DNA from 2 places in the Kouleothrix sp. 19917 genome. Region 2 is predicted to be linked to the other one. Evidence: riboswitches for the same ligand, from Rfam matches in the RefSeq annotation. Region 2 holds a riboswitch; the other holds the start of a gene.

Region 1 (3,509 bases), 470 kb from region 2:
TCAATGGGCGCAAGCCTGAACGAGCAACGCCGCGTGGAGGATGACGGCCTTCGGGTTGTAAACTCCTTTTCCGGGGGATGATTGTGACCGTACCCCGGGAATAAGGCTCGGCTAACTCTGTGCCAGCAGCCGCGGTAAGACAGAGGAGCCAAGCGTTGTCCGGATTGATCTGGGCGTAAAGCGCACGCAGGCGGTTGGGCACGTGGGGTGTGAAAGCGGCCCGCTTAACGGGCCGAGGCCATCCCATACGGCCCGACTTGAGCCTGGCAGAGGTTCGTGGAATTGCCGGTGTAGTGGTGAAATGCGTAGAGATCGGCAGGAACACCAAGGGGGAAACCAGCGAACTGGGCCAGAGCTGACGCTCAGGTGCGAAAGCGTGGGGAGCGAACCGGATTAGATACCCGGGTAGTCCACGCCGTAAACGATGAATACTCGGCATCTGGGGGGCGATATTCGTCCGCCGGGTGCCCCAGCTAACGCGGTAAGTATTCCGCCTGGGAACTACGAGCGCAAGCTTAAAACTCAAAGGAATTGACGGGGGCCCGCACAAGCAGCGGAGCGTGTGGTTTAATTCGACGCAACGCGCAGAACCTTACCCAGGTTTGACATGGCACTGCAAGCCGGTGAAAGCCGGTCGCCTTCGAGGGTGTGCCACAGATGCTGCATGGCTGTCGTCAGCTCGTGTCGTGAGATGTTGGGTTAAGTCCCGCAACGAGCGCAACCCCTACGGTCAGTTACCTGTGTCTGGCCGGACTGCCCATCTTGGGAGGAAGGCGGGGATGACGTCAAGTCCGCATGGCTCTTACGCCTGGGGCGACACACACGCTACAATGTCGGTGGCAATGCGCAGCGACCTGGCAACAGGGAGCAAATCGCCAATCACCGACCCAGTGCAGATTGGGGGCTGCAACTCGCCCCCATGAAGGCGGAGTTGCTAGTAACCGCGTATCAGCCATGGCGCGGTGAATACGTACCCGGGCCTTGTACACACCGCCCGTCACGTCATGGGAGTTGTCAATGCTTGAAGTCCGTGGGCCAACCGTTTCGGCGGAGGCAGCGGCCGAGGGCAGGGGCAGCGACTGGGACGAAGTCGTAACAAGGTAGCCGTACCGGAAGGTGCGGCTGGATCACCTCCTTTCTAGGGAGCTCAGGCACTCTTCCTTGCCTGCATCGTCTGGCTTGCATTCCTGTGGTAAAGTTATGCTATAATACGGGCACGGGCGTATAGCTCAGTTGGTTAGAGCGCGATCCTGATAAGATCGAGGTCCCTGGTTCGAGTCCAGGTACGCCCACCAAACGCCGAGGTTCCGGTTTGCACCGGGCCTCGGTTTTTTGTGTGGGCACGCCCGGCCCGGGATGAAGATGTACAAAATAATCCGGCAAACATTTTGCCCTGGCCGCTAAAGCAGCGGGCTAAATTGCGGCGAAGCCCGCCTTCGCGGGCTGGAGCAGGCCGCGAAGGCGGCCTTTGCAATTGCAGCCGAGGGCTTAAGCCCCACGGCCCGCGCTACACCCCGGTTTTTTGTGCGCCTTGACAGCCCCCCGCCCCCGGCGTATACTAGCCGCGGTGACAAAAATCACGGAGTTGGTCGCTCCTTCGTTAGGCGCGGCGCTCACACAAACACAGGTCACTGTCCCGAACCGTCGAAAGACGCTAAGGGGCACACGGCGCGGCCCGGCCTAAGGGTCATGTCAAGGTGACTGCAGCGATTGCTACGTTGTGTGGGGGCTTAAGCTCAACCAGGGGGGAGAGGACGACGCAGCGTCTGCGTTTTCCGCCCCCTTGCATCTGCGAGGGGGCGTTTTGATGGATGGTATATGGACGACGGTCATTCCGCGACGGTGCAATGTGCATCCGCAATCTGTCGGCAGCGCTCCTTCCCCAGCGTGCTGCGCCGGCCCGTTCCTGCCACCCCGTAGCGGCAGGCGCTAAGCCGCGCACCACGCGCGGCGGCAGGCCCGCGGTTTGCTGCCAGTTTGCGGCAACCGGAGGCACGCCATGCTGTTTCTCGCAACGATTCTTGATGGCGCCGTGCATGGCAAGCGCGGCGAGCCGCTTGGCCGGCTGGAAGATGTGATCGTGCGCATCGGCGACGATCTGTACCCCCCGATCAGCGGCCTGGTGGTGCGCGATCGGCGGCGGCTGTTTTTTGTGCCCGCCGCACAGCTTGAGTCGATCAACGGCGTCGCCAAGCTCTTAAGTTCCACCGTTAATCTGCGCCCGTTCAGCCGCCGCGACGGCGAAGTGCTGCTGCGCAAAGACGTGCTCGACCACCAGATTATCGACATAACTGGCCGGCGGATTGTGCGCGTCAACGACGTGCAGCTCGCCCGCGTCGAAGGCGCATACCGCCTGATTGGCGTGGATGTCAGCCCGCAGGCGCTGGTGCGCCGGCTCGGGCCGCGCCGCCTGTCCGACCGAATCATCGGCCGGCAGATCATCGACTGGCGCGAGGCGCAGTACCTCGCCAGCGCCGCACCCGTGCAGCTCCGGGTTTCCTACGATCGCCTTTCCGAGATCAACCCGGTCGACCTGGCGCGGATTGTTGATGCGCTTTCGTACCGCGAGAGCGCCGAGATCGTGGCCGCGCTGGATGACGAAACCGCCGCCGAGACGCTGGAAGAAGTCAGCGACGAGCGCCTGGCCGACCTGCTGGAAGGCATGGATCAGGAGCGCGCCGCCGATATTCTGGAAGAAATGACGCCTGGCGCGGCCGCCGACGCGCTGGAAGACCTCGACGACGAAGTGGCCGAGCAGCTGCTGGCGCGCATGGAACCGGAAGAAGCCGCCGATGTTCAGCAGTTACTGGCCTACGACGAAGACAGCACTGGCCGCATCATGACCACCGATTTCGTGCGCGTGCCGGTGGGCGCATCGGTAGGCGACGCGCTGGCGATTGTGCGCGGGCTGGAAGAAGCGCCCGACCCGCTGCTAGCGGTTTATATCGTCGAAACGCCACCCGACCTCCCGCCCGACGACGACGCGCCCGCATTTCTGCACGGCATTGTGCGGCTGCGCAACCTCATTCTGGCCGACCCGGCCACGCCGCTGGCCGAGCTGATGGACGACGACGTGCCGACCGTCGGGCCGGAAGACCGCGCGGAAGACGCGGCGCGCGTGCTGGCCGAGTATAACCTGCTGGCTGTGCCAGTGCTCGACGACGACGGACGCATGATTGGCATTGTGACGGTTGACGACGCGCTGGCAGTTCTGCTGCCCGAGATCTGGCAGCGGCGCGGCGCGCGGGCTTTTGGCTAGTGCGCTTTCAGCGCAGGGGTTGGGGTTTAGGGTTTGGGGATTGCGATGCGCAACGAAGCCTTTTACCGCTATAAAACCTCACTGGGAATTGCGCGAGATCGCTGGCGACAAGCGTTACGACAAGGAATCACGATTATGACGACACGCAATACGGCCAGCAGCGGCACCGTGCGCGAGCGCATTCGGGCGCGGCGGCGGCGGATCTGGCCCTACCTGATGGCACTCGGCCCCGGCTTGCTGGCGGCCAGCG
Region 2 (3,509 bases):
ACGAATTTCTCGGTCATCAGGCGGCCGGCGCTTTGTGGCGGGTAGCTCAGCAGCGCGCGCACCTCGGCGGCGTCGCGTGGCTCCATGGCTGCGAGCAGGGCTTGCTGGCGCTCGGGCACGTCTTCGCTGAGAATTTCGGCCACGTCGTCCATCGGCAGACGATCGAGCAGATCGCCGGCTTCTTCGGCGGGCAGGTATTCCAGCAGCTCGCGCGTGGCGTCGCGGCTGGTTTCGCCCAGCACGTCGGCGGCCTGCGCGGGCGCAAGCGTGCGAAACACACGGACTTTGTCGTCGTCGTCGAGCCGATCGATCACCTCGGCGATATCGGCCGGGTGCCGGCCGGCCAGCAGCATGCGCAGCGCGTCGTCGTCGGCGGCGGCAAGCACATTCCGCACGCGCTGCTCAAGTGCTTCCACCCAGGTGATCGTGGCGTTGCTCATGCGCGCACCTCGTGGGCCGCCAGCCAGGGCTGCACAATGCCCAGCAGCTCGTCGGTGTGCGTGGCGACCAGCCAGTGGCCGGCGCGCGGCAGGGTGCGAAGCTCGGCATGCGGCAACAGGGCTTGCAGCTCGCGCGCGTGATGCGCCGGGGTGGTTGCATCGCGCCCGCCATTCACAATCAGTGCCGGGCAGCGCAGCTGCGGCAGCCAGGCGCGGCTATCGAAAGCCAGCAGCGCGCGCGCAACCGGCGCAACCCGCCCGCCACGGTTGGCGTCGAGCGTGGCATGCACGGCGCGGGGCGTGCTGCCCTCGGCAAAGGTGCTGGCGCGGCGCGGGCCAAGCAGGCGATACAGCTCGGGGCGCAGGCGGGCGTTAATCTGCTCGCGCAGCGTGGCCGCGCCACGGGCGTAGGCGCATACGAGCGCCAGCGCGCGCACGCGCGCCGGGTAGGCGCGGGCGAGTTGCTGCGCTACCGCACCGCCCGAGGCGTAGCCCAGCACAATGCAGGAATCGATATGGAGCAGATCGAGCAGAGTGTTCAGGTCGTCGGCCAGGCGCTCGATGCTGTCGGGGCCGGGCAGGCAGCTGCTCTGGCCGTGGCCGCGCAGGTCGGGAACAATGACCTGAAACGCGCGGGCCAGCGCTGGAATAATTGGCGCGAAAATTTCGCCAGTGGTGCCGAGACCGTGCAGCAACAGCACAGGGGTGCCGCTGCCGTGGACAGCGCAGTAGAGCGCGGAGGCGCGACGGCGTGCGGAGCGCACGCGCGGTGCCAAAGTGTTCATGATGTCCTCCCAGGATCGATGCGGCAAGCAGGGCCGCCGGAGTTTTAGCGGCGCGCCGTGGGCCGCGCCAGTGGAAGGGAGGACAAAAACGCCCCCACACCTCGCAGTGTGAGGGCAGCGCAGGGTTTGGCTAGTCGCTATGGGCTATGCCATAGCATCGCCAACCGCTGGCAGCAAGCGCATCACAAAACGAGGCCACCGGCGCAGCGCGACCAGACGCACCGCGCACAAGAATGACTGGCGTCCATACAACTCCATAAAAAGCCCCCTCGGGCAAGCCCAAGGGGTTATAAAGCACAACGACGCGCGTTCACACGAACGCCCGTTTTGGCTTCTCCCCAACTTGAGCTTTGGCACTGCACAGCGTAGCTTTCGCAGTCGTGTTAGAGCGAGCCTTAGCTCGGACCGCCCTGGTCTACCCCTGAGCGTCTTTCGACGGGCCGGGGCAACGACTTGTGTCTGTGCAGACGCCGCACCTAACGAGAGAGCACGTACGCCTTGCCGGAAGCCTTCCGACATGCCCGAGTATACACCCCCGGCAGAGGAGTGTCAAGCTTGTTGTGAAAATTGTAACCTTTGCGCACGGCATCGGGAAGCCATAAGCCGCCAACAAGAAACCGGGCGGATGGCACATGCCACCCGCCCGACCAGTGATGCTCAAGGATGTGTACGAAGCTAGCTGGCGGGGGCTGTCACGCCCACTGCCACAGGCTCTTCGACCTGCCCACCCGGCACAGCCACGCCATCGGTGAGGTAGCCAATCTCGCCCATCTCGGGCATATCCAGGCCGTTGATCTCGTCCTCGGCGCGGCTGCGCAGCAGGCCAGCGCGCTTCAGAACGGTGAAGAAGACGTATGACAGGCCGAAACCCCAGATCGCGATCGCGGCGGCTTCGAGCACCTGCGGCAGGATCTGTGCGAAGCTGCCACCCACAATGCCCGTCACTGGCGACTCGACACCATTCCAGGCGGCGGTATCGGGGTTGCCCACTGCGAAGATACCGACGGCCAGCACGCCCCACATACCATTGACGAAGTGCACCGGCACCGCGCCAACCGGGTCGTCGATCTTGGCCTTCTCAAGCCAGCCAGTCGCCAGCACCACCAGCACGCCAGCCACCAGGCCAATAATCACCGCGCCCCACGGGTCGACAAATGCGCACGGTGCGGTAATCGCTACCAGGCCGGCCAGGATGCCGTTCACCGACATGGAAGGCGACGGCTTCTTGGCGCCCGTCAGCCAGGTGTACGTCATGGTGCTGACACCACCCGCCGCGCCGGCCAGCAGCGTGTTGATGGCTGCAATAACCGTCAGGTTGATCGGCCACATCGAGGCGGCGGTTGTGACATTGCCGCTCGCATCGGCCACGGCCGGGGTGATCAAGCCCAGCGAGGAGCCCGGGTTGAAGCCGAACCAGCCAAAGTACAGGATGATCGTACCCAGAATACCCATCGGGATGTTATGGCCGGGGATGGTATTTGCGCTGCCATCCTTATTGAACTTGCCAATGCGCGGGCCAAGCACGATTGCAATCGCCAGGCCAACCGCGCCACCGGTCATGTGCACCACACCCGAGCCGGCGAAGTCGACCGCGCCGTTGCCAAGGCCCAGCGAACGGCCCAGGTTGGCCAGCCAGCCGCCGCCCCACACCCAGTTGCCGGCAATCGGGTAGATGATCATGCTGACCCAGAAGCTCATGATCACAAAGCCCAGGAACTTGATACGCTCAGCGCCCGAACCAGTCGGGATCGTCGCCGCCGTGTCCATGAAGACCATCTGGAAGAGGAAGAAGGCGAAGATGCCGGCCGCGCTCAGGCCAATGCCCTGCAGGAAAAAGCCGGTGGTACCGAGCACGCCGAACTGATCGCCCAGGCGAATGCCGCTGCTCAGGTTATCGCCCCAGGCGCCCAGCGTCAGCGGCGAGAAAGCCCACGGCCCGGCGATTGCGCCCGCGGTCGTCACCTCGGGGTAGGCCAGGTTCAGGGCGCCAAACTGGAAGGCGAAGCCGCAGATCCAGTAGCCAATCGCACCGAGACAGAACACCATCATGTTCATCAGCATGGTGTGTGCAACATTCTTGGCGCGCGTGAAGCCCGTTTCGACGAGCGCGAAACCTGCCTGCATGAAGAACACGAGGAAAGCAGCGAGGATAAGCCAGAGGATGTTTGCTGCCGTAGTCAGCAGCTGAATTTGGTCGTTCATGATAACGACAGTCCTTTCTTGAAATCTTTAACCTCGTCGTAGCTTGGCGCGTGTGCTGCGATAGTCGATCACAGCTGAATCA

What was found. A riboswitch is a leader RNA that binds a small molecule or an ion and turns the genes downstream of it on or off. The one in region 2 is predicted to bind magnesium.
Region 1: it holds a riboswitch for magnesium, as region 2 does, so the genes downstream of both, M1P90_RS18695 (magnesium transporter MgtE N-terminal domain-containing protein) here and M1P90_RS16840 (alpha/beta fold hydrolase) in region 2, are expected to answer to the same signal.

Annotation. Positions count from the first base shown of each region.
Region 1 covers NZ_CP097099.1:4,594,260-4,597,768, reverse strand. The annotation lists rRNA gene M1P90_RS18705 (16S ribosomal RNA) at 1-1,138, shown strand, start outside; tRNA gene M1P90_RS18700 (tRNA-Ile) at 1,219-1,295, shown strand; M-box (ykoK) riboswitch at 1,590-1,754, shown strand; gene M1P90_RS18695 (magnesium transporter MgtE N-terminal domain-containing protein) at 2,000-3,259, shown strand; gene M1P90_RS18690 (Nramp family divalent metal transporter) at 3,395-3,509, shown strand, end outside.
Region 2 covers NZ_CP097099.1:4,119,556-4,123,064, forward strand. The annotation lists gene mgtE (magnesium transporter) at 1-440, opposite strand, end outside; gene M1P90_RS16840 (alpha/beta fold hydrolase) at 437-1,225, opposite strand; M-box (ykoK) riboswitch at 1,555-1,716, opposite strand; gene M1P90_RS16845 (ammonium transporter) at 1,901-3,427, opposite strand.